Regions from separate parts of the Bacillus sp. THAF10 genome, predicted to be linked through region 3. Evidence: riboswitches for the same ligand, from Rfam matches in the RefSeq annotation. Region 3 holds a riboswitch; each other region holds the start of a gene.
What was found. A riboswitch is a leader RNA that binds a small molecule or an ion and turns the genes downstream of it on or off. The one in region 3 is predicted to bind S-adenosylmethionine.
Positions count from the first base shown of each region.

Region 1 (4,213 bases), 1.6 Mb from region 3:
TGATAAGTCCTTTTTCCTCAAGCATACTAAGAATTCTGCCATGGTCGGCAACAGAGTTACTCATCAGAATTTCCGCACCTTCTGGGAGATCCTCAAGGCTGTCATATTTCTTTGAATACACACCAATTGGCTCTATGTGAACGCCGCCTACACTTACAAAATCGTAGTCATTTTCTTCAATTTGCGATTTTAAATATGGCTCGTGTTGGAAAAAGTTTGCGTCAATATCCCCATCACGAAGTGTTTGATTTGGAATAACATAATCGGTAAATGTTTGGATATCCAGTTCGATTCCTTTTTCTTCAAGTAACGGTTTTGCTTCTTCAAGAATTTCTGCGTGAGGTACATTAGATGCACCAATCACTAATTTTCCTTCTTCTATCTTGGAGCCACCTTCTTTTTCCCCATTTCCACATGCAGCAAGAACCAATATTAATAATGAGACTGCAAAAAGACTTATTACCTTTTTCATCTGTACATCCCTCTTTCTGTTAACGTTTGTCTAATTTGTTTGTTATTAAATCACCAATGTATTGGATGATAAATACGATAATTAAAATAATGACGGTACATACTAATGTTACTTCCCAATTATTACGTTGGAATCCATCCAAGAAGGCCAGGTTTCCAAGTCCACCTGCTCCAATAATGCCTGCCATCGCAGTGTAACTGACAATCGCGATAGCTGTAACTGTGATCCCCGAAACTAAAGCTGGCATCGATTCCGGAAGTAATACTTTCCAAATGATTTCTGTAGTCTTTGCCCCCATGGAACGAGCTGCTTCGATGACACCTTTATCTATTTCACGTAAAGCAATCTCTACCATCCTTGCATAGAAAGGTGCTGCACCAATTATCAAAGCTGGCAGCGCTGCATTAGCCCCAATAATCGTACCCATAATCGTTCTTGTGAATGGAATCAATAAGAAGATTAAAATTACAAAGGGAATAGAACGAAATATATTAACAAAAGCAGCGACCAAACCATTGATGAAACGATTTTGCCATATGTTTCCTTTAGCCGTCAAAAAAAGCAGTAAGCCAAGGACGATTCCTAAAACAAACGTAGCGACAACAGAGATACTGCTCATATAAAGCGTTTCAACGGTAGCATCCCACATCTTGTCCCAATTTACCCGCTCAAGCATGTGTGATCACCTCCAACTCCACTTGCTGCTCTTTAATAAAATCAAGGGCACGTTCAAGCTCTTCCTGCTCACCATCTAAATGAACAAATAAAGAACCATATGCTCCATTTTGCGTTTGTGATATTTTCCCTTGCACAATGTTTACTTCTATAGGAAACTTACGTATCAAATTTGTGATTAACGGCTGTTCGGCAGAAGTCCCAACAAAGGTTAATTGAATCACTTGCCCACGTGGATATTCTGCTAATAAATGCTCGATGGTTTCTTGTGTTTCTTCAGGCTCTGTTACCTGTTTGACAAAACGTTTCGTAATATCCTGTTCTGGTTTTCGGAATACGTGAAGAACATCCCCTTGCTCAACAACCTTTCCATTTTCCATCACTGCTACACGATGACAAATTTTTCGAATAACATGCATTTCGTGAGTGATTAACACAATCGTTAAGGACAATCGTTTATTGATGTCCACAAGCAGCTCTAAAATAGAATCTGTTGTTTGTGGATCTAAGGCAGAAGTTGCTTCATCACATAAGAGAACTTTCGGATTGTTCGCTAGTGCTCTGGCAATTCCAACCCGCTGTTTTTGCCCTCCACTTAACTGAGATGGATAAGAATCTCCTCTACCTTCTAAACCAACGAGTTTAATTAATTCATCCACTCTTCGATTTCGTTCCGAACGTCCTACACCTGCAATCTCTAAGGGAAAGGCGATGTTTTCTTTTACTGTTCTCGACCATAATAGGTTAAAGTGTTGAAAAATCATGCTGATTTCTTGGCGTGCCTTACGAAGCTCAGGGCCTTTAATTTTCCCGAAATTTCTTCCAGCAACATCGACTACACCATCAGTTGGCGTTTCTAATCCATTTAACATTCTAATCAAGGTACTTTTTCCTGCTCCACTATATCCAATGATTCCGTAGATTTCTCCTTGATTAATGGATAGATCTATATTATCAACGGCTGTAACGGGACCGTTTCTAGTTTTAAAAACCTTTGTAACTCCTTGAAGTGATATCAAAACCTACACCTGCTTTCTCATAGTCCTCTAGTTAGCGTACCCCAAACTAAAAAATCCCTTCTGCCAAATGAGCAGAAAGGATTATATGTAAAGGGTCCTTCCTCTCATCTGCCAAAGCAATTAATAACGCTTTGTGTGACTTGGCACCATTTCAACAATTACTTGTTGACGGTTGCCGGGTTTCATCGGGCACGTCCCTCCACCACTCTCGATAAGAGATAAAATATAAAGTTTGGGTAATTTGAATTAACGATTGCTATCGTATCATGGTGATAATTAGACTGTCAACTAAAAACTTTCTATAAAACATTTAGTGCTTTTTCCTCTATTTTAAATTTGAATTTTTCGTGGCTAATAATTTCTCCATCACACTGAAGTACCATTTTACCTGTTTGTTTAAGACACACTTTCTGTCCCCTCGTCATACTAACATGACGATGTTTTACATGTGCTCCTTTAATTACTAGGGGAAATACAAACAAAAGCTCAAAGCGACTGATCCCAGAAACTACACACATATCCAGCTTTCCATCGCGGGCATCCGCTTCTGGACATATTTTTAACCCGCCCCCATAATAAGGCAGGTTCGCCATGGCAATGAGCCATACATCTTTATAAATCCTTTCATTGCCGTCTATGTTAACTACAACATCAGAAGGTTGATAGGTAAATAGAACTTTAAAAATATTTACGATATATGCTAAACTTCCAAGGCGAATTTTATTTAAGAAGCTTTTTGATGAGGATGCATTTGTTACCTCTGCTACCTTTCCATCAAACCCCATCCCAGCTATGGATAGAAAATATCTATCTCCAGCCTTCCCAATATCTATCTTTTTAGCTTCAAAGGTAAGGATGCGCTCTAATGCTTTATGAGGTGCAAAGGGAATGTTCATACTTCTTGCATAATCATTTCCCGATCCTGATGGAATTACGCCCAGAGGAATATTTTTATATACTAAACCATTTATGACCTCATGAATCGTTCCATCTCCGCCAATTACCACAACAGCTGAAACCTCTTTTTTTAGTTTTCCAATGATTTCCTTAGCATGTCCTTGCTTTTCTGTATATTCTACAAGAAAATCTACCCTTTTTTCTTTCATTAACTTCTCTATTTTTGTCCAAACCTTAAGACCTCTTCCATTACCTGAGATCTTGTTGACAATAAAAAAATACAAAAAACCCACCGCCTATTTTCTCTTTTTCTACCCTTTATATTCTCTATAAGCAGTAGGTTATCCTTTTTAGCTCACGCCTTTTTGCACTGGCTTGTTTACTAAGGTAAACAATGAATCCATCAGCAGATATTGTCTAAACGACCCCTTAAACTGGAGACTCTTGAGATCCCTCATCTTAGTTCCGTTAAGCATTTTCACGACCTCTTCCCGCGATCCTTCAATACTAACGTCAATGGAGACTGGCTTTATTTCTAGCTGTAATTGGTTTTTGGTAACAGAAAAAATGAACTTCTCTCCATCTACAATCAGGCAGCAGCAGACATTGTAATACGGTAAAATTTCCATTAAATGCGATTTTGCCATCGCTCTTTTTAGAAACATTTCCAGAATTTCTTTTACCACACCAACCACCCCCTTTATAAGAAATATTCCTCTTCGCAAAAGAAAAACCCTTTAAAATAACAAGAACAATTACCGATAATTTCCGATAATTGTTCTTCATTTCCCAAGAAATATGTCAGTCTATGATGTCTTAACAACGGCTTTTGCTATACTTACCGTCGATTTTTCCCTAAACATCAAATAAAAGAAGATAGAGCTTGTCAAATAAAGAACAGCTGTAATGGAGAAAACAATCGAATATCCCCAATATTCCCCATAAACTAAGACAATGCCCATTGAAACCGGCCCCATACTTGCCCAACCTAGTGAAAACACCATTTGATTCATGGAATTAGCAAAACCTTTTAAAGAGTTATCCACTTTGTCCATCATCATGGAGGAAATGATTGGATTGGCCGCATTCATTAAGGCTTGCCTAAATAAAAAGCCAAGTGCAGCTAGCCAAAAAACTTGAGTGAAAGCAG
Region 1 covers NZ_CP045403.1:3,336,039-3,340,251, forward strand. The annotation lists gene FIU87_RS17275 (MetQ/NlpA family ABC transporter substrate-binding protein) at 1-472, opposite strand, end outside; gene FIU87_RS17280 (methionine ABC transporter permease) at 492-1,148, opposite strand; gene FIU87_RS17285 (methionine ABC transporter ATP-binding protein) at 1,141-2,166, opposite strand; SAM riboswitch class I at 2,268-2,384, opposite strand; gene FIU87_RS17290 (diacylglycerol/lipid kinase family protein) at 2,466-3,356, opposite strand; gene FIU87_RS17295 (hypothetical protein) at 3,414-3,749, opposite strand; gene FIU87_RS17300 (MFS transporter) at 3,870-4,213, opposite strand, start outside.
Region 1: linked by a shared signal. The riboswitch ahead of FIU87_RS17285 (methionine ABC transporter ATP-binding protein) and the one ahead of FIU87_RS04820 (methionine ABC transporter ATP-binding protein) in region 3 are both predicted to bind S-adenosylmethionine.

Region 2 (4,213 bases), 500 kb from region 3:
TGGAATGCCCTGCGAAGGTGTTTTTCGGATCTGCGCCTGAACGGTTGCAAGCAATCACATAACATTGATTTTCAATTGCTCGTGCAATTAGTAACGTTCGCCAGTGTTCCACGCGCGCAAGTGGCCATTCTGCAACGACGAAAATCGCTTTTGCCTGTTTCGTTGTATGGGCGCGAATCCATTCAGGAAATCTTATATCATAGCAGATGAAGCCTGCACAAGCTTCGCCATCTAGCTCAAAAAGCCCGTCTGTTTTTCCGGGTTGTAAAAAGTGGTGTTCATCCATGAGTCTGAACAAGTGAAGCTTGCTATATTCTCCGACCACTTCTCCGTCTTTATTTACTGTTAACATCGTATTATAAATTCCCTTATTTGTTTTTTTGGCAACAGAGCCCCCAACAATATGTGCACCAACTTCTTTTGCAGCTGATTTGAGTAACTTTGTTGTTACGAAACCACCAGAGTCCGCTATTTTATCAAGTCGTTCTAAATCATAGCCTGTCGACCATAGCTCAGGAAGCACGATTATATCAGGGTGTTCTTCCCCAGCTTTCTTTATTAATTCACACACTTTATCAATGTTTTTTTCAGGATCTCCAAAAGCTATATCAAATTGAATACAAGCAATTTTCCAGCTCATAATCTTTCCTCCCTTATAGAAAAAAATGCTTTACAAGTTGATTCTAACAATATATGATTTGTGACTAGGATTTCAAGAATTTTTTAAGTAGGTGGACTAAATGAAGAATTTCCAACAATCTGAACTTTTAGATTCCCTTCCGGTACAGTTTTTTGCCTCTTTAGTGAAAAAAGTGGGAAAAGTAATGGCTCAGGGTCATGATGTTATTAATCTAGGACAGGGAAATCCTGACCAGCCAACGCCTGAACATATTGTAAACTCCTTACAGAACGCTGTTCAAAAGCCACATCACCATAAATATTCCCCGTTTAGAGGGCACTCATTTTTGAAAGAAGCCATCGCGTCATTCTACAAAAGGGAATATGACGTGGATCTTGATCCAGAAAAGGAAGTGGCAGTTCTTTTTGGGGGGAAAGCAGGCCTAGTGGAAATCCCTTTATGCTTGTTAAATGAAGGGGATACCGTCCTTGTTCCTGACCCAGGTTATCCTGATTATTGGTCTGGTGTCGCGCTTGCAAAGGCAAAAATGGAATATATGCCGTTACAAGAAGTATATCATTTTTTACCAAACTATGAAGAGTTAGAGGCAGATGTTTTAGAAAAAGCAAAACTCATGTTTCTTAACTATCCAAACAATCCAACAGGAGCGGTTGCGAACAAACAATTCTTTGAACAAACTGTGGAGCTTGCCACCAAGCATAATATTTGTGTGGTTCATGATTTTGCTTATGGTGCCATAGGCTTTGATGGAGAAAAGCCAATTAGCTTTTTACAAACAGAAGGTGCAAAAGAAGTGGGGATTGAAATCTATACACTATCTAAAACTTTTAATATGGCAGGGTGGCGTGTAGGTTTCGCAATTGGAAACGAAAATGTTATTTCAAGCATAAATCTTTTGCAAGATCACCTTTATGTGAGTTTATTTGGAGCAGTTCAAGAGGCGGCAGCAACAGCGCTATTAGATTCACAAAAATGTGTGATGGATTTAGTGAATTTGTATGAGAAAAGAAGAAATATCCTAATCGAAGGTCTTCAACAACTTGGTTGGGAAGTTACAGCTCCTAAGGGATCTTTTTTCGCTTGGTTAAAGGTTCCTGATGGGTACACATCTGTTACCTTTGCAGACAAGCTTTTACATGAGGCGCATGTTGTAGTTGCACCTGGAGTTGGATTTGGGAAGTACGGAGAAGGGTACGTCCGAGTGGGATTGCTTACAGAAGAGGAAAGGCTGAAAGAAGCAATAAAAAGAATCAGAGAGTTGAAGATATTCTGAAATTTCTGTTGACATCCACGTGAAATGATGGCATAATCGCAACTAGATTTTATAAAAAAATGATCAAAACCTAATTCAATCTTATCAAGAGCAGGTGGAGGGACTAGCCCTATGAAACCCGGCAACCGACTTTTTACAAGCACGGTGCTAATTCTTGCAGCAAATCGCTGATAGATAAGAGGATGTTAGATAACCTAACCTCTTCTTTAGCGAAGGGGTTTTTTGTTTTTTATAGAGCATGTTGAAAGGATGAAGAACATGAGTGAAATAATCGCAACTTACCTGATTCATGATCATAAAGGAAACCTTGAAAAAAAGGCAGAAGGTATCGCGCTTGGCTTAACAATCGGATCTTGGACCGATTTACCGCAGCTTGAAAAAGAACAATTAAAAAAACATAAAGGAAAAGTGGTAAGTGTAAAAGAGCTAGAACCGAGCGAAGTCGTTAACAGCTATTTGCATAAGAACATCACGAGAGGAATTATCCAAATTGCTTACCCTGCTTGGAACTTTAGTAATGATCTTCCAGCAATTCTAACGACAGTTTTCGGAAAGCTTTCCTTGGATGGGGAGATAAAGCTGATAGACTTAACGTTTAACGAGCAACTAAAACAAGCATTTCCAGGGCCAAAGCTTGGCATTACTGGTCTTAGAGAATTAACTGGCGTTTTTCATCGGCCGTTTGTCATGAGTATTTTTAAAGGTGTCATTGGCAGAGATATGAACTATCTTATCCACCAGTTAAAGGAGCAAGCAAAAGGAGGAGTAGATTTTATTAAGGATGATGAGATTCTTTTTGAAAACGACTTCACTCCATTTGAAAAAAGAATAACAGAAGGGAAAATTGCGCTTGAGGAAGTTTACGAAGAAACAGGTCACAGGGCAAGATACGCCGTTAATTTAACCGGTAGAACATTTGAGTTAAAAGAAAAAGCAAAGCGCGCAGCTGAGCTTGGGGCAGATGCACTTTTGTTTAATGTTTTTTCCTATGGTTTAGACACTCTACAAGCGCTTGTAGAGGAAAAGGAAATTTCTATTCCAATCATGGCTCATCCTGCTGTAAGTGGGGCCCTTACTCCATCTGAATTTTATGGAATTTCAAATGAATTGCTACTAGGAAAGCTTTTGAGGTACGCAGGTGCAGATTTTTCGTTATTTCCGTCCCCATATGGAAGTGTCGCACTACCGAAAGAACAGGCTTTAGGAATTCGTGATGCCCTAACCTTGGAGGAGGCACATGTGAAAAAGACAATTCCAGTACCATCTGCAGGAATCCATCCGGGTCTTGTACCTCTTTTATATCAAGACTTTGGGAAGGATGCCATTATAAATGCAGGCGGAGGAATTCATGGACATAAGCTTGGTGCAGCTTCAGGAGGAAAAGCATTCCGTCAAGCTGTAGAAGCGGTGTTAGCTGGTGAGCTGTTAGAAAACTATGCCTCTACTCATGAGGAATTGAAAATTGCCCTTGAACAATGGGGTAATGTTGAGGTCGCACAATGACAACCAAGCAACCAATCATTTTTTGTGACTTTGATGGGACAATTACTAACAGTGACAATATTATTGCCATTATGAAAGAGTTTGCTCCCCCAGAATGGGACGGTATTAAGAATCAAGTGTTAGCCCAAGAAGTCTCCATAAAAGAGGGAGTTGGCAAGATGTTTGCTTTACTGCCTTCCTCTAAGAAACAGGACATTAAGAATTTTATTATGAAACATGCGGAAATAAGAGAAGGCTTTGCTGAATTTGTTTCTTATGCAAAGGAAAAGAATATTCCTTTGTACGTTGTCTCAGGTGGAATCGATTTTTTTGTAGAACCCATTTTAGCCAGCTATATCAGTAGTGAGGACATCTATTGTAACAGCTCTGATTTCTCACAAAATCAAATTAGCATCGTTTGGCCGCACACCTGTGATAATAGTTGTGAAAACGATTGTGGGTGCTGTAAGCCAACTATCATAAGAAGTCTATGTAAGGAAAATGACCGTATCATTGTAATCGGCGATTCGATTACAGACTTAGAGGCTGCAAGGCTTGCAGATCAAGTAATTGCCAGAGACTTTCTAGCAGACAAATGCAAAAACTTGGGCATTCCTTTTTCTAGCTTTGAAACGTTTTTTGATGTGATGGAAATCCTTAAAAAGAGCGAGGTGAGGGCATGAGCACCTTCATTCAAAAATGGAATGAGCTTAGTGAGGTAAAAGCAGAGCTTGCCCAAAGAGATTGGTTTATGGGTACAAGTGGAAATTTGTCAATCAAGGTATCAGATGACCCCTTACGTTTTTTGGTATCTTCAA
Region 2 covers NZ_CP045403.1:1,398,736-1,402,948, forward strand. The annotation lists gene FIU87_RS07375 (carbon-nitrogen family hydrolase) at 1-640, opposite strand, end outside; gene FIU87_RS07380 (pyridoxal phosphate-dependent aminotransferase) at 741-1,913, shown strand; SAM riboswitch class I at 1,992-2,094, shown strand; gene mtnW (2,3-diketo-5-methylthiopentyl-1-phosphate enolase) at 2,172-3,416, shown strand; gene FIU87_RS07390 (2-hydroxy-3-keto-5-methylthiopentenyl-1-phosphate phosphatase) at 3,413-4,078, shown strand; gene FIU87_RS07395 (methylthioribulose 1-phosphate dehydratase) at 4,075-4,213, shown strand, end outside.
Region 2: linked by a shared signal. The riboswitch ahead of mtnW (2,3-diketo-5-methylthiopentyl-1-phosphate enolase) and the one ahead of FIU87_RS04820 (methionine ABC transporter ATP-binding protein) in region 3 are both predicted to bind S-adenosylmethionine.

Region 3 (4,213 bases):
CTACAACCTCCATGCCATCGCCGAGTGGGGTAACCCACAAGGCATAGGTGGAGCCGTTCATGTGAAATCGATAGTCAGGGTCTCTTACCATCTCCACTTTCACTTTACTTTCCCCGAACCTATTTGCAAAGAAATCTTCCAATCGTTGAAGTTCTGTGGCCGCTTCCACTATTTTCACCGTTTCATACCCAGCGTCTGTGCGCTTCTCTACCTTTACTGGCTGAAGCTTTTGGGCGTTCTCTTTTTTCGCCAGCCACTTTTCATTGCTGCCATGAACTTCTTCTCTCGTTTTTCCATCCAGTGAATATGGTGCACCTGCTAACGCTTCATCCGAATACGGAAAGGACCACCCACCAACAACCTTGTTCTCAATCAGAAATACGGTTGCATGACTTTTCCCTTTTTTATATTGATCATCTAACGGATGACCACTGACTAAAAAGTGAACAGTAGCCATCACTTCATCCAAATAATCATCTAATTCCCCGTATTGCACACTTAGCAATTGGTCATTGGGCATCACATTGACAAAGTTCCGTTTAAACTCTATTTCCCCTTCCTCTTCAAAGGAAACAATCGAATAGCCTAATCCTTCTAAATGAGACTTTGCAATTTCTCCTTGTTCACTGAGCGTCGCAACACTCATATTATAGCTACAACCACTTACCAAAAACACACAAATAAGGAGCATCCACTTCATCTAAGCACCTCCCTTTAATTTAGTAGCATCTGTAGATCACTTTGCTTTTCATAAGATAAGCGATTTAATCCTCGTAAAATATCAATCCAAAAATCATCTGTGATGCTAATCTCAGCACTGCCTTCCTCATTTAGCTCCAAATGCTGTGTCCGTCTATGAAGCTCTTTTATGCAGTTACTATTAAATAAGACCAACATTTCCACCTTTTTAACAAAGGTATCGTCCACATCCATCCTAGTTTTTATTTCAAGTTGCCCCTGCTGTCTGTTGAACACGGCTTCTGTTAAAAACGCAGCACTTGCAATCGAATACGCATCATGTTGATAACGGTCTAAGTGGACCGCCAGTCCGTGGTAATCCTCATAATATCGCACTTGAACATAGACGTTTTCTCTCACCTGAGCGAGTTGCTCTTGAGAAAGAGTCCCCTCGTTCAAAATAGCTTTAAAAATTCTATCGTTATCTTCAAAGCTAGCTATAAAATGAGAGGTATCATTCCGTACCGCTGCAGAATGGTACTCTGCATAGCCTTTATTGATTTTATATGTATTAATTAATGCTACCACTACCATAATAAAACTTAGAAAACTAATGCTAATTACAATACTAGACTTCTTCAACTCACTTCTCTCCTTTGCCATATATCCCCATTAAATATGACGAATTGGAACACCCATAGGTTTCATTTTTCAAAATATTTTCATAATAAGCCCAGCAAGGACGTAAGCGTTTACACAATCATTTATTGTAAAAAAACCTATTGACACTCAAAAAAAACCATACTAAACTAAGCATCAATCAAATAAAACTTTTTTCTTATCCAGAGAGGTGGAGGGAACGGCCCTGTGAAACCTCGGCAACAGGCTTGCATAAGCACTGTGCCAATTCCATCAAGCGATTCGCTTGAAAGATAAGAAGAGCAAAAGTTCACCCGGACTAAAAACCTCTTCTTATCTATGTAGGAAGAGGTTTTTTGTTTTTGTAATAGACGAATGCATCTTTTCACAATCTTGAGACCCCGCAGGCAAAGCCGAGGAGGCTCAAGGTCGCCCTTAGGAAGTCATAAGCGACGTATAACAACTTTATAATTGTTTTCTTATCCAGAGAGGTGGAGGGAATGGCCCTATGAAACCTCGGCAACAGGCTTACATGAGCACTGTGCCAATTCCATCAAGCAATTCGCTTGAAAGATAAGAAAGAGCATCGATCCCCCAATGCCCTTTTCTTGTCTTTTCAAGAAAAGGGTATTTTTTATATTTTTTCAAGAAACGGAGGAAGCACCCAGCATGATCTCATTTAAAGATGTTAAAAAGGTATACAAAAGTGGTGATAAGGAGGTTCATGCCCTTGATGGTATTGACCTCAACATTGAAGAAGGAGAAATTTACGGTGTCATCGGTTTTAGTGGAGCCGGCAAAAGCTCGCTCATTCGTTGCGTGAACCTGCTTGAGCGTCCGACTTCAGGAAGGGTTTTGATAGGCGGAGTAGATTTAACCCAGCTTTCCCCGAAAAAAATTCGCGAAGCCAAGCGAAAAATCGGCATGGTCTTTCAACATTTCAATCTTCTAAACTCGAAAACCGTGTATGAAAATGTTGCAATGCCCTTAATCATTAGTGGTACAAATAAGGCAGAAATAAAAGAAAGAGTGAAGGAGCTACTCGAATTTGTCGGGCTTGCTGATAAAAAAGACAATTACCCTGATCAGTTATCAGGCGGACAAAAACAACGTGTTGGTATCGCCAGAGCCCTTGCCACAAGGCCTTCTGTCCTGCTTTGTGACGAAGCAACCTCCGCTCTTGATCCACAAACAACAAGCTCCATCCTAGAGCTTTTGAAAAAAATAAACAAGGACTACAAAATTACCGTTCTCATGATTACGCATGAAATGTCCGTCATCCGCGACATTTGTGATAAAGTCGCTGTTATTGAAAAAGGAAAAATCATTGAGCATGGAACAGTATTTGATTTATTTTCTAACCCACAAACAGAAACAGCACGCAACTTTGTCAGCTCCGTCTTAAATGACAAGCTGCCAAAATCGATTCTAGAGCTCGTAAGCAACAAAGATGACCATCAAGGAGTTTATCGCATTAACTTTGTTGGTGCCTCCACTGGCCAGCCCTTTTTGTCTCAGGTGGCCAAGAAATTTAAAGTCGACGTCAATGTGCTCTTCGGTAACATAACAGAGCTTCAAGGAATTCCATTTGGTAATTTGATCGTGGAGTTAAAAGGAGAGCCATCTGAAATAAAAAGAGCCCTATTTTACATCCAACAAGAAAAAGTTCTAGTGAAAGAGGTGAACGCACATGCGAGTTAGACCAGATCAGATTATTGATGCCTTACTTGAAACAGTATCGATGGTAAGCTTCTCCTTACTGTTCTCCGTCCTACTGGGCTTGCCGCTTGGTGTGCTCCTAGTGGTTTCAAGAAAAGGACATATTTTAGAAAATACTTACCTATTTAACCTAATAAATCCTGTCATAAACGTATTTCGCTCGATACCGTTCATCATTTTACTTGTTGCCATCATTCCGATTACCAGATTGCTTGTTGGTACCTCGATCGGGACCGCAGCAGCAACTGTACCTTTAATTTTTTACGCAGCGCCATATTTTGCAAGACTCGTAGAAAACTCACTTCTCGAGGTGGAGCCAGGTGTTTTGGAAGCAGCAGAAGCAATGGGGGCGACACCAAGGCAAATCATTTTCAAATTTTTGCTACCAGAAGCATTAAGCTCCCTCGTCTTAGCCATCACGATCGCCACCATTGGACTTATTGGGGCATCCGCCATGGCAGGGGCTGTTGGCGGGGGTGGCCTTGGTGATCTTGCCATTACCTATGGCTACCAGCAATTTGACGAAGTAACGATGTTAATCACCGTCGCCATCCTTGTGGTATTGGTACAGGGTGTTCAGAGTTCCGGAAATATTTTATCAAAAAAAATTAGAAGACGATAAGGAGAGAAAGACATCATGAAAAAATTACTAGGTTTTGCAGGATTATTTTTATTACTACTGGTAGCGGCAGGCTGCTCAGATGATGAGAAAACAGTAAAAATTGGCGTAAGTGGTACTGACACAAGAATTTGGGACTTTGTAGCTGAAAAAGCAGAAAAGGAAGGAATTAATATCGAAATTGTCACTTTTAATGACTATGTGCAGCCAAACCTTGCCCTTGCACAGAAGGAAATTGATGCAAACGCATTTCAGACCATCTCTTATTTTGAAGCATTTATTAAAGAGCACGACTTAGACTTATCACCAATTGCGACCACTGTTATTGCCCCACTCGGTCTATACTCTGAAAAACATGAAAAGGTGGAGGACATTCCGGAGGGCGGAAAAATTGCGGTGCCTAATGAAGCAACAAATATGGGAAGAGCCTTCCTACTCTTACAGGATGCCGGCCTTATCACCCTGCCGGAGGACTTTGACGGCAATGGCTCCTTAGACAAAATCGTAGAAAATCCAAAGAACCTCGAGATTGTTCCTGTCGTTGCGGGCCAAACACCG
Region 3 covers NZ_CP045403.1:896,436-900,648, reverse strand. The annotation lists gene FIU87_RS04830 (hypothetical protein) at 1-700, opposite strand, end outside; gene FIU87_RS04825 (hypothetical protein) at 715-1,320, opposite strand; SAM riboswitch class I at 1,514-1,617, shown strand; SAM riboswitch class I at 1,794-1,897, shown strand; gene FIU87_RS04820 (methionine ABC transporter ATP-binding protein) at 1,987-3,018, shown strand; gene FIU87_RS04815 (methionine ABC transporter permease) at 3,008-3,658, shown strand; gene FIU87_RS04810 (MetQ/NlpA family ABC transporter substrate-binding protein) at 3,674-4,213, shown strand, end outside.